Regions from separate parts of the Pectobacterium artocarpous genome, predicted to be linked through region 2. Evidence: predicted binding sites of a transcription regulator. Region 2 holds the regulator's gene; each other region holds the start of a gene.
What was found. The regulator CRP, encoded in region 2, controls carbon source genes, mostly activating them, when cyclic AMP is high. The targets are predictions, from matches to a motif close to ATGTGANNNNNNTCACAT.
Positions count from the first base shown of each region.

Region 1: ACKQAD_RS01845 (nucleoside-specific channel-forming protein Tsx) is a predicted target of CRP. The motif match lies at 1,728-1,745, and genes of this name have one in related genera.
Region 3: rhaS (HTH-type transcriptional activator RhaS) is a predicted target of CRP. The motif match lies at 1,054-1,071, and genes of this name have one in related genera.
Region 4: ACKQAD_RS10925 (arabinose ABC transporter substrate-binding protein) is a predicted target of CRP. The motif match lies at 1,636-1,653, and genes of this name have one in related genera.

Region 1 is NZ_JBJXVK010000002.1:174,856-177,997, reverse strand. It holds gene ACKQAD_RS01860 (glycoside hydrolase family 43 protein) at 1-19, shown strand, start outside; gene ampE (beta-lactamase regulator AmpE) at 56-910, opposite strand; gene ampD (1,6-anhydro-N-acetylmuramyl-L-alanine amidase AmpD) at 910-1,482, opposite strand; gene ACKQAD_RS01845 (nucleoside-specific channel-forming protein Tsx) at 1,910-2,770, shown strand; gene nadC (carboxylating nicotinate-nucleotide diphosphorylase) at 2,917-3,142, shown strand, end outside.
Region 2 is NZ_JBJXVK010000003.1:211,805-214,946, forward strand. It holds gene ACKQAD_RS03035 (aminodeoxychorismate synthase component II) at 1-94, shown strand, start outside; gene argD (bifunctional acetylornithine/succinyldiaminopimelate transaminase) at 214-1,440, shown strand; gene crp (cAMP-activated global transcriptional regulator CRP) at 1,596-2,228, opposite strand; gene ACKQAD_RS03050 (OsmC family protein) at 2,601-3,008, shown strand; gene ACKQAD_RS03055 (phosphoribulokinase) at 3,049-3,142, opposite strand, start outside.
Region 3 is NZ_JBJXVK010000018.1:35,132-38,273, forward strand. It holds gene rhaB (rhamnulokinase) at 1-879, opposite strand, end outside; gene rhaS (HTH-type transcriptional activator RhaS) at 1,214-2,053, shown strand; gene ACKQAD_RS12845 (helix-turn-helix domain-containing protein) at 2,078-2,932, shown strand; gene ACKQAD_RS12850 (CopG family ribbon-helix-helix protein) at 2,994-3,142, shown strand, end outside.
Region 4 is NZ_JBJXVK010000014.1:83,151-86,292, forward strand. It holds gene ACKQAD_RS10920 (ribulokinase) at 1-1,449, opposite strand, end outside; gene ACKQAD_RS10925 (arabinose ABC transporter substrate-binding protein) at 1,822-2,805, shown strand; gene araG (L-arabinose ABC transporter ATP-binding protein AraG) at 2,902-3,142, shown strand, end outside.

The DNA of each region.
Region 1 (3,142 bases), on a different contig from region 2:
GCCCGCAGACAGCCAATAAGCGAGAAACGGTTGCGTTGGAAAGAACCCTGGGAAACTATACCAGCGCACCATATATCGTCAGAAGCGCGACAACCACCACCAGCACCAACGTCACCTTTTTAGCCAGCGTCACAGCAGCTTTCGGCGTTTCGACAGGGTCAATATGGGGTTCACGCGCCAGAGAAAATTGCGCCAGTTGAGTGAGTACCCAATATTGCGAACTGCGAAAATCCCCCAGCGAGGCGAACCAGGCCGGAAGCGCTTTTTCGCCGTGCCCCAGCAAAGCGTAAGCGGCACCTGCCAAACGTGCAGGAATCCAGTCAAGCCAATGCAGCAAGCTATCCACACCAGACTGCGCGCGTTCCAACGGGGTGTGATGGCGAGCAAGCCAGGTCTGTCTGGCGCGTAAATACGCATACCCCATCAGCGCAATAGGCCCGAATGATCCAGCCGCGATGAACCAGAACAGCGGGGCCAAATAAAAGCGGAAATTTATCCACAGCAGCGCATTTTGCAGTTCTTTCAACTGCTCGCTTTCCCCCGTACCAACGGGCAGACCGTGAATCAACGCCAGTTCCGCCGCCATTTCCCGGCTGGCATCCGCCTCGCCGCGCTGCGCCGCCTGCAAATAGCGCCGATAGTGCTGACGAATTTCACCCGCGCCAACACACATCAGGCTGATAACAATCCACATCAGAAAAGAAATCAAGCCGAACAGAATACCGCTGGTGAGCCACAGCAGGCCAGCCACGATGCCCATGCTGCACAACATCAGAAACAGCGTTTGAAATAAAGACGGGGATGGAACGTGCCGGAATACGACCTCAAGCCGATGATCGATCTGCCAGTGCTCCCCCTGTTTGAACAAGCGCTCCCAGGCCAGCGTAAGCAACAGTGTAAACAGCGTCATTAATCTAGGCTCCCTTTGTTCTCTGTCCAGTTTTCTTGTAGCTGACGATGATAGCCGTCCCAGTCAAATGCCGGGCCGGGATCGGTTTTACGGCCCGGAGCAATGTCGCTGTGTCCGGTAATTCGCGATAACGTGATGGGATAAGTCCGCATTAATAGACGTGTAATCGCCACCAGAGAGTGATATTGCTCCATGGTAAAAGGCAGCGTATCCGTCCCTTCCAACTCAATGCCAATAGAGAAATCGTTACAGCGTTCGCGACCTTCAAACGCCGAAACACCAGCATGCCAGGCGCGCTGATCGAACGACACATACTGTGTGATCTGTCCGTCACGGCGAATCAGGCAGTGTGCCGCGACGCGTAAATGAGAAATATCGGCGAAATAGGGATGCACCGAGGGATCCAAAGTAGCCGTAAACAGTTGGTCAATATAGGGACCGCCAAACTCACCGGGCGGCAGACTAATATTGTGGATCACCAGTAGGGAAGGCACCTCATTATTCGGGCGGCCATCATAATGCGGTGAAGGCGTGTGTGTAATGTCGGATAACCAGCCATTTTCCAAAAGCATCAGCGATAACCTCGCATCGTATCGTTTGCCGGCTGAATCAGGCGAAAAATCAATTTCAGGAGTAAAAGGCGTAAAAACCATGTAGCCAAAAATCCTTGTATCCAAGATACCATGTTTCACGTCATGCTATCTATTCAACTGGGTATCAATAGGTTTTACCGTTTGTTTTGTGATGTTCTCGCCGCTTTCCTGTTCACTCTTGCTCTTAATCCCCTTTTCAGCCAGATGAAATCCCCAATACTAAAATGTGATTAAAATCACATTAAAAATGTAATAACACAATAAAAGGCAATCGTTTTCGTGCATTGCATCTATTTTTACTTAAAATGCATGACAAAATTATCTTCTGATTTTTTTAGATATTGCCAAAACTTATTCCACGATTTTACGCATGGCGTAAATGACGTCTAACACTATGGTACTTAAGATGAAAAAAACTTTCGCCGCAGGCGCCTTGTTCGCACTGTCATGCTCAATGCCTGCCCTTGCCGACAGCAATAAAGCCGAATACCTCTCCGACTGGTGGCACCAAAGCATTAACGTCGTCGGCAGCGCCCACACACGTTTTGGACCGCAACTGAACAGCACGACCTATCTGGAATACGAAGCGTTTGCGCGTAAAGACTGGTTCGATTTCTACGGCTACGCCGATGCGCCTAAGTTTTTTGGTGGCGATCCCGACAGCCGTGGCATTTGGGACAAAGGCTCACCTCTGTTTGTCGAGATCGAACCACGTTTCTCCATTGATAAACTGACGGGAGCTGACCTGAGCTTTGGTCCGTTTAAAGAGTGGTATCTCGCCAATAACGTGATTTACGATATGGGTCGCAACAGCGGTTCGCGCCAGAGCACCTGGTACATGGGCTTAGGTACCGATATTGATACCGGTACCGACCTGTCTCTGTCATTAAACGGCTATGCCAAATACCAATGGCAAAACTATGGTGCAGCTAACGAAAACGAGTGGGACGGCTACCGTGTAAAAGTGAAATACTCTTACCCACTAGGTTCTCTGCTGGGCGGCAACGTCTCATATATCAGCTTCACCAATTTCGATTTTGGTTCAGAGCTGCGTGATAAATCGAATGCCAGCCGTACCAACAACTCCATCGCCTCCAGCCATATTCTGGCGTTAGGCTACGACCACTGGCACTACTCTTTCGTCGCACGTTATTTCCACAACGGCGGTCAATGGGCTGATGGCGCAGAACTCAATTTCGGCAAAGGTCCGTTTGAAGTGAAATCTACCGGCTGGGGTTACTATCTGGTCGTCGGTTACAACTTCTAAAACCGCATGCCCCTTTCCGGCGACCAGCGATGTTCGCCGGAAGATAAATAACATTAATACATTGAATATTAAAAATTATTCATTCTGGATGTCCTGATATAAACAAGGTAGCATAGACCTCCGAATCCCCCCTTCGGAGTTTTGTCATGTCAACGCGTCGCTACAGTCAGGAACAACGCCAAAAAGCCTTGCTCGCTCGTATTGCACAAGATATCCCCGCCAGCGTGCAGCTGGCATTGCGTGAAGATTTAGGTGGCATCGTCGATGCTAATCAAGACATTACCGCCCTTCTGTTACCCGACAACGAGACCGTCAGCGCACGCATTATCACGCGTGAAGCGGGTATCTTCTGCGGTGCACGCTGGCTTGAGG
Region 2 (3,142 bases):
TCGCTCGCTTCCGCTGGAAGGTGTGCAGTTTCATCCAGAAAGCATTCTCAGCCAGCAAGGGCATCAACTTTTGGATAATTTCCTTAAAATTTAGCGAGATAGAAAGTTATTCTCTACAGTAGCCGATTTAATATTGCCTGTAATTGATTTTTTATGCATATTTATTGACTATATTTTCATTTCGACATAATGGACAGCAGAGTGAGGCAGCAAATGGCAGCAGAGCAGAAAGCAGTGACACGGGATACTCACGATAAAGTGATTTTGCCGGTTTATGCACCCGCGAAGTTTGTACCAGTGAAAGGTAAAGGGAGCCGCGTCTGGGATCAAGATGGCCGTGAGTATATCGATTTCTCCGGCGGCATTGCGGTTACGGCACTGGGTCACTGTCATCCTGCGCTGGTGAACGCATTGCAGCAACAGGGTGAAAAGCTGTGGCACACCAGCAATATTTTCACCAACGAACCTGCGCTACGCCTCGCCAGCAAATTGATTGATGCCACTTTTGCCGACCGCGTGTTCTTTGTTAATTCTGGTGCTGAGGCTAACGAAGCCGCTTTCAAACTGGCGCGCCACTATGCGGTTAAACGCCATAGTCCTTATAAAACCAAGATCATCGCTTTCTATAATGCGTTCCATGGCCGCACGCTGTTTACCGTTTCAGTTGGCGGACAGCCTAAATATGCCGATGGTTTCGGGCCTAAGCCTGCGGATATTGTCCATGTTCCTTTCAACGATCTGGCTGCGGTCAAAGCGGTGATGGACGATCACACCAGTGCCGTCGTGCTGGAGCCGATTCAGGGTGAGGGCGGTATTACGCCTGCGACACCTGAATTTTTACAAGGTGTTCGCGATCTGTGCGATCAGCATAAGGCGCTGCTGGTGTTTGATGAAGTGCAGAGCGGAATGGGGCGCACTGGCAAACTATTCAGCTACATGCACTACGGCATTACGCCGGATATTCTCACCACCGCTAAAGCGCTGGGTGGCGGCTTCCCGATTAGTGCGATGCTGACGACGGAAGAAATTGCCTCTGTGATGACGGTCGGGGTACATGGAACCACCTATGGCGGTAACCCGCTGGCCTGTGCGGTGGCGGAAGCTGCGCTGGATATCATCAATACGCCAGAAGTGCTGTCAGGCGTGGCGGATCGGCACGCTCGCTTTGTCAGTGAGCTGGAAAAAATCAACCAACAGTACGGTGTATTTGAACAGGTGCGCGGTATGGGGCTGCTGTTGGGGGCAGAACTGAAATCGCAGTGGCATGGCCGTGCGGGCGAGTTTCTGGCTGCTGCAACGGCTCAGGGCCTGATGGTGTTGATGGCGGGTCCGAACGTCATCCGCTTTGTGCCGTCTTTGATCATTGATGAAGACGACATTGTGCAGGGGATGGAGAAGTTCGCCAAAGCCGTCGCACAGGTTGTTAACGCAGCAAACTGAGTGATGTTCTTAAAAGAGCAGCGATAAAAAACGTAGGGAACGTTTTTCCACGCCGCTTGCGACGGTCTGTAAGGGGGAGCAGGGATGGCACACCATAAAAAAGCGTGAGGCCGAGGCTTCACGCTTTTTTGTTGGTAGGGTAGAGCAACAGGGATTTAGCGAGTGCCGTAAACGACAATTGTCTTACCGTGCGCAGAGATCAGGTTCTGGTCTTCTAACATTTTCAGAATGCGGCCCACGGTTTCACGCGAGCAGCCAACGATTTGCCCAATTTCCTGACGGGTAATTTTTATTTGCATACCATCTGGATGCGTCATGGCATCAGGTTGTTTAGCCAGGTTGAGTAGGGTTTGGGCAATACGGCCAGTTACATCAAGGAAGGCGAGGTTGCCGACTTTCTCTGAGGTAACCTGGAGTCTGCTTGCCATTTGTGCAGACAGACGCATGAGGATATCTGGGTTAACCTGGATTAGCTGGCGGAATTTTTTATAGGAAATTTCAGCCACTTCACAGGCGGTTTTTGCCCGCACCCAAGCGCTGCGTTCCTGACCTTCTTCAAACAGGCCGAGCTCACCAATAAAATCGCCCTGATTGAGGTAGGAAAGAATCATTTCCTTGCCTTCTTCATCTTTGATTAGCACTGCGACAGAGCCTTTCACGATGTAGTAAAGCGTTTCTGCTTTTTCACCTTGGTGAATAAGCGTGCTCTTCGATGGATACTTGTGGATATGACAATGGGAAAGGAACCATTCGAGAGTTGGGTCTGTTTGCGGTTTGCCGAGAACCATTCGCTATCATCCTCTGTTGTAATTCACTGCGCAAATTACAGGGGTCAGAGTTCCCTGTACGGCGTGTTTAACTGCTAAAAAAACAAAATTCAGTCTAGGCAGAATGACGTCAGGGAATATACTGGAACCACTGACCCTTGATTTTCCGGTGCTGCCTTGCCGCACCGTAAACGTGGCTGGGTATATCTGGCTACGTCATCATCTTCTTCGTTTCTGGGTTTGTCCAGAAAAGGTCTATTCTATTTTCGTTTTAACACAGCTTTAAGGATGTGTCTTGTGTTGTCTCGCTTCAGCATGACAAAGCTCTGATTAACGCTGATTTTTGTACAGTAACGGTATAAATTTTCAAAAAATTTTTAGTGGAGAGGCACCATGCAGGCACGGGTAAAATGGGTTGAAGGCTTAACGTTTTTGGGCGAATCCGCGTCAGGACATCAGGTGTTGATGGACGGCAATTCCGGCGATAAAGCGCCCAGCCCGATGGAAATGGTGTTGATGTCTGTGGGGGGATGCAGCGCGATTGATGTGGTTTCGATTCTGCAAAAAGGCCGCAACGATGTAGCGGATTGTGAGGTGAAACTGACGTCAGCGCGCCGGTCTGAAGCGCCGCGTTTATTTACCCATATCAATCTGCATTTTATCGTGACGGGAAAAGGGCTGACCGACAAAATCGTTGAACGCGCTGTAGCCCTGTCGGCGGAAAAATACTGCTCTGTGGCACTGATGCTGGGCAAGGCCGTTGAGGTGACGCATAGTCACGAAATTCGGGTGCTGGCTTAATCTCTTTCTCTGGGCACGACATTGCCGCGCCCAGTTTCGCTTATTCGATGGTTTTCCCTTCCATTAACCGCTGCACCAGCGGTGCCATGATGAGTTCCATCGCTAGCCCCATTTTCCCGCCGGGAACGACCAAC
Region 3 (3,142 bases), on a different contig from region 2:
TACTCGATAGGTGCCGTCTACGCCGCCTTCGTTGGTGATATTGGCGGACAGCGCTTGCGGACTGTTAAACGGCGTGTCGCTCTCAATGCCCATCAGAGACCAGGTGCCGGAGCTGAGATAGGCGCTGTCGCGGCTCTGCAACGGCGCGCCGACCACCGCGCTGGCGGTATCGTGCGTGGCGACGGCAGTGACGGGAATCTGTCGTCCACTCGGTGCTGTCCAGTTTCCCACGGCGTACCCCGGTTGCACGGGTTCGCTCAACCAGCGGCGTGGAATATCCAGATAGTCCAGCAGTTCGCTATCCCAGGTTTTCTTTTTCAGATTAAGCAGTTGGGTCGTACTGGCGTTGGTGTATTCGCAGACCAGATTCCCCGTGAGGCGATAATGAAAATAGTCAGGGATCATCAACAGGTGTGCCACCTGATTCAGATTTTCAGACGGCGTATCGCATAGCGCTTTAAGCTGGTACAGCGTATTAAACGGCAGGAATTGAATGCCAGTACGTTGATAGATCGCCTCACGCCCCAGTTCGGCGCTGACGGTAGCCATCACGCCGTCGGTGCGGTGGTCGCGATAGGAGTAGGGCGGGCCGATACGCTGCCCGTCCTTATCGAGTAGTACATAGTCCACACCCCAACTGTCGATCCCAATGCTATCAGGCGCGATACCCATGGCATCGATTTGGTGTAATCCGGTGAGGATATCACGCTCCAGAGCAGCCAGATCCCACTGGTGGTGGCTGTCCTGAAACACTAGCGTATTGCTGAAACGGTGAATTTCTTTCAGCGTCAGATGCTGCGTTGCGGTGTGCAAGGTTGCCAGCATGACCCGACCACTGGATGCCCCTAAATCCACCGCCACGATATTCTTCACCGCCATAGCCGCACTCCTTATTGTTGGATGTGTTGCAGTGTAAGGAGCGGTAACGGATGCCACCTTCCGATGAGTGCCATCTACAACAGGCGGCTGGCAAAATGACAAAGCTGACCGTGAAAGGGCTCACAATCTGGGAAATTATCTAGGGAATAACCACGTAAAAATAAGGGAAAAGCGGTGTGATCCTTACCACACTTCAATCAATTGGGCGGCGCGATCTTAAAAAAAGAGCAGTCAGATGGCGCGTGAGTGACGGTAATTTAAGGTCGGTTCTGTGGCTTCTGGCTACCCTTTTTCAAAGGCCGCATTTTTGCCAGAGGCTGAATGGAGAACTGAAATGACGTTACTTCGTGGTGATGATTTTTTTACTTCTCGCGCCGTGACGGTCGCGGTAGAGCCGCGTACCCCACAGACGGCGTTTCCTGAGCACTATCATGATTTCTGGGAAATTGTTCTGGTGGAGCAGGGCGCTGGCGTCCATGTGTTTAACGATCAGCCCTTTGCGCTGTGCAGCGGAACGGTGTTCTTTGTTCGCGATAACGATCGGCATCTGTTTGAAGACGTGGAAGGGCTGTGCCTGACCAATATGCTGTACCGTTCGCCGCATGGGTTCCGCTTCCTGTCCGATATCGCTGCATTTTTGCCATATGGCCCGAACGGCGAGTGGCAAGGGCAATGGCAAGTGAATACGGTGGGGATGCAGCAACTGAAACAGTCGCTCAATAGTCTGGCGGAGCTGGCGCAGAGTGATGCGCCGGAGGCGATTGCGGCTAGCGAAAGCCTGTTTCTGCACATTCTGGTACAACTGCGTCAACACTGTTTCCAGACGCAGGGCAACGGTTCTGAGCATCATGGGGTGCAGGCACTGTTGGGCTGGCTGCAAAATAACTACAGCGAAGAGGTGAACTGGGGCAATTTGGCCGATCAATTCTCACTGCCGCTGCGTACGCTGCATCGTCAATTGAAACAACATACCGGGATGACGCCACAACGCTATCTGAATCGGTTAAGATTACTGGAGGCGCGTCGGCGGTTGCAGCAGAGTGACGATTCGATCACCACTATTGCGCACGCCTGTGGGTTTAGCGACAGCAATCACTTCTCGACGCAATTCCGCAAGGCATTTTCGCAGGCGCCTAAGTCACTACGCCATCAGGCGTTTTCTCGTGAAGAGTAGGTAACAGCAACGGCGGATGAGGAAATGGCGACAGCAATACGGGGTTTGAAATTACAGACTGAAGACTATTTCCTCACCGACAAGAATGCCGTGATGGTGGCTGAACGCCATCCACAACCCGTATTTCCGCTGCACCATCATGATTTCGATGAACTCGTCATTGTCTGGCGTGGCAATGGTCTGCACCTCTGGAACGATGTGCCTTACCGCATTACCCGTGGCGATATGTTCTATGTCTCCGCGAACGATCGCCACAGCTACGAATCCGTCCACGAGCTTGAGCTGGACAACATCCTCTATATTCGTAACCGCCTGACCCTATCCGCCGACTGGCAAATGTTACTGCCTGGCGGGGATCGTCCACAAAGTCAGCGCCACTGGTGTTTAGGTTCGGAAGGTATGGATACCCTTCGCGAGAAGGTGGATGCGCTGAGGCAGGAGTGCATGAAGTCGGATGCGTTGTCGCTGCAACTGAGTGAAGCGCTGCTGTTGCAGATTGCGTTGCTGGCGGCGCGTTATCGCCACACACCGGATAATCCACAACTGGCCGATGCGCACCAGTTGGATATGTTGATGAATGCGCTGCGTGCCAGCATTGCGACCCCATTCCGCTTTGAAGCCTTCTGCGAACAGCACCACTTCAGCGCCCGCAGTTTACGTTCACGCTTTAAAGAACAAACCGGCATGAGCGTGCCGCACTACCTGCGCCAACTGCGGCTCTGTAAGGCGATGGAACTGCTGCGTTATGACCTGCAAACGATTGGCGACGTTGCCGCGCTGTGCGGTTTTGAAGACAGCAACTACTTCTCCGTCGTGTTCCATCAGGCGTTCGGCGTCTCGCCCAGCGCCTATCGCCAGCGCTTCCTGAATGTGGAGTGACACTCGCATCGTTCGGGGCTAATATCAGTGGTGACACCAATACTATTAACGGGAGCACACTATGGCTGACACCACACGTCAAACCACGACGCTGCGCATCGATCAAGACATTAAAGAGCGGCTAAAAACGCTGGCCGATGACCGCCACAGTTCAGCCCATGCGCTGATGCTGGAAGCCATTGCCGAATACGTTGAGCGGGAAGAAAAACG
Region 4 (3,142 bases), on a different contig from region 2:
CACATCGGTACATACCTGCATGATGACAGGGGATTTTCGGGCGATGCCGCCCAGTGCCAGTACGTTCTCGACGGGGACGCCTTGATCTTCAAAACATTCCATAATCGCGCGTGCGCCAAAGGCCGTCGCGGCAATAAAACCGCCGAACAGCGTGGGGGCATCGGTACCCAGATTGAGATCGGTAATCACGCCTTTGAGTCGCTGATTGGCGAACGGCGTTCTGCGGCCATTAAACCAGTCCAGCACGACAGGTAAGTGATCCAGCGTGGGATTTTCTTCCCAGCTACGGGTAAGCCGTTCCAGCAGTTTGGCTTCCATCGCTTGTAATGATGTTTTGAGTTCGGGATGACCTTGTTCGGCATAGTCTTTCGCCGCTTCCTGTAATGACCAACCCAACAGCCGCCCAAACCAGGCATACATATCGCCGAAAGCGGACTGTCCTGCTTCGAGGCCGATATAGCCGGGAACAACACTGCCGTCGACCTGCCCACAAATACCGGCGATGGTGCGATCGGCAATGCGTGCGTCGTCGGCGATCAAAATGTCGCAGGTGGACGTACCAATCACTTTGACCAACGTATACGGCTGTGCGCCTGCGCCGACGGTGCCAACGTGGCAGTCAAACGCGCCGCCCGCCAGGATGACGGTTTCGGGGATGCCGAGCCGCTGCGCCCACTCTGCGGTAATGGTTCCGACCGGCTGTTCGGCGGTCCAGGTATCGGTAAACAGCGGGTACTGCAATGTTTCGGTCAGGCAGGGATCGAGGGCGTGCAAGAAATCTTTCGGCGGCAGTCCGCCCCAACTCGGGTGCCAGAGTGATTTGTGTCCGGCGCTGCACCGGCCACGGCGAATATCGGCAGGCGCTTGCGTACCGGAAAGCAGAGCGGGCACCCAGTCACACAGTTCGATCCAGGAAACGGCTGCTTGACGCACGGCTTCATCGTGGCGCGAGACATGCAGGATTTTGGCCCAGAACCACTCAGACGAGTAAACGCCGCCGATATAACGGGTGTAATCCGGGAACTGGCCGCTCCGGCACAGCGTATTGATGGTTTCCGCTTCTTCTATTGCCGTGTGGTCTTTCCACAGCACAAACATGGCATTGGGATTGTCGGCAAAGTCAGGACGCAGCGCCAGAATTTGGCCTTGCTCATCAATCGGTGCGGGTGTGGATCCGGTCGAATCCACGCCGATGCCAATGATGTGTTGCCGTTGTTCGTTCGTCAGACGGGAAACCACCACCTTAATCGCCTGTTCGAGTGATTCGATATAGTCCAGCGGGTGGTGTCGGAACTGGTTGTTGGCAGGCTGACAATATTTACCCGCACGCCAACGGGGGTAGTAGACCACTTCTGTTTCCAGCTCTTGCCCGCTTTGGCAGTCAACGGCTAAGGCGCGTACCGAATCACTGCCGAAGTCGAGGCCAATCGTAATAGCGCCCGCACTCATGCTTTGCTCCTCATTAATCCCAAATCATTACTGTTTACGATAGGCAGGGACAGGAAGAGGCGGTTAGGAGTGGTTAGCTGGAAGTATGTATTTTTCTGTCGCCCGCAGCCATTGTGTGAAGCCCGTCAAAGGTTAATGATTGGTTAAAATTGCTAAATGTATGCACAAACCTGTCATTGTTCCGTGATGTGATAAAGCTCTATATTCGGACCTGAAATAACGACTAAAACATAAAGCGTCTGAATGCTACTCAGTAAAGGAACTGCGCTAAGTCTGTGTTTTTCCTTTACCAGCCCGGAAATACCTTACCCACAACGCGAACGCGTGTCGGCGTTGCTGGCGAACGAAAAGATAATTACACCGGAGAACATCATGCATAAATTCACTAAGGCGCTGGCAGCCATCGGGTTGGCTGCGGTTATGTCACAATCAGCTATGGCAGAGAACGCAAAGCTGGGATTTCTGGTTAAACAACCGGAAGAGCCTTGGTTCCAGACCGAATGGAAATTTGCTGATAAAGCAGGAAAAGATCTCGGTTTTGATGTGATAAAGATTGCGGTTCCCGATGGGGAAAAGACCCTGAACGCGATTGACAGTCTGGCGGCCAGTGGAGCAAAAGGTTTTGTTATCTGTACGCCTGATCCGAAGTTGGGGCCTGCCATTATGGCGAAAGCACGCAGCTACGATCTGAAAGTGATTGCCGTTGACGATCAGTTCGTCAATGCCAAAGGCCAGCCGATGGATACCGTGCCGCTGGTGATGATGGCCGCCACCAAAATTGGCGAGCGTCAGGGGCAGGAACTGTATAAAGAGATGAATAAACGTGGCTGGAAGGTGGATGAAACCGCCGTGATGGCGATTACTGCTAACGAACTGGATACCGCACGTCGCCGTACCTCTGGTTCGATGGAAGCGTTGAAAGCCGCAGGCTTCCCTGAAAAACAGATCTATCAGGTTCCCACCAAATCTAACGATATCCCCGGCGCGTTCGACGCCGCCAACTCGATGCTGGTTCAGCACCCGAAAGTGAAAAACTGGCTGATTGTCGGCATGAATGACAACACCGTGCTGGGGGGCGTGCGTGCGACAGAAGGTCAGGGCTTTAAAGCGGAAAACGTCATTGGTATCGGTATTAATGGTGTGGACGCGGTAAGTGAACTGTCCAAAGGCCAAGCGACGGGCTTCTTTGGTTCACTGCTGCCCAGCCCGGATATTCACGGTTATAAGAGTATCCAGATGCTGAACGACTGGGTCACCAAAGGCGTTGAACCGGAGAAATTCACCGAAGTGACTGACGTGGTGCTGATCACCCGTGACAACTTTAAGGTCGAACTGGAGAAAAAAGGCCTGATGTAATCACGCCTGATTTTGTCACGATGCGGATAACGCCGATCGGCATAACGCTGGTCGAGGTTATCCGCGCGTTACCTGCATTGTTATGAGGAAACAGAGATGGCTGCACAGTCACCCTATTTGTCATTTCATGGGATCGGTAAAGAGTTTCCCGGTGTTAAAGCACTGTCGGATATCAGTTTTTCCTGCCATGCCGGCCAGATCCATGCATTGATGGGGGAAAACGGAGCGGGCAAATCGACGCTGTTAAAGATCCTGAGCGGCAACTATTCACCGTCCGCAGGTGAAATTCATATTCAGGGTAAACCTGTACAGTTTGCTAACACGATGGATGCCCTGA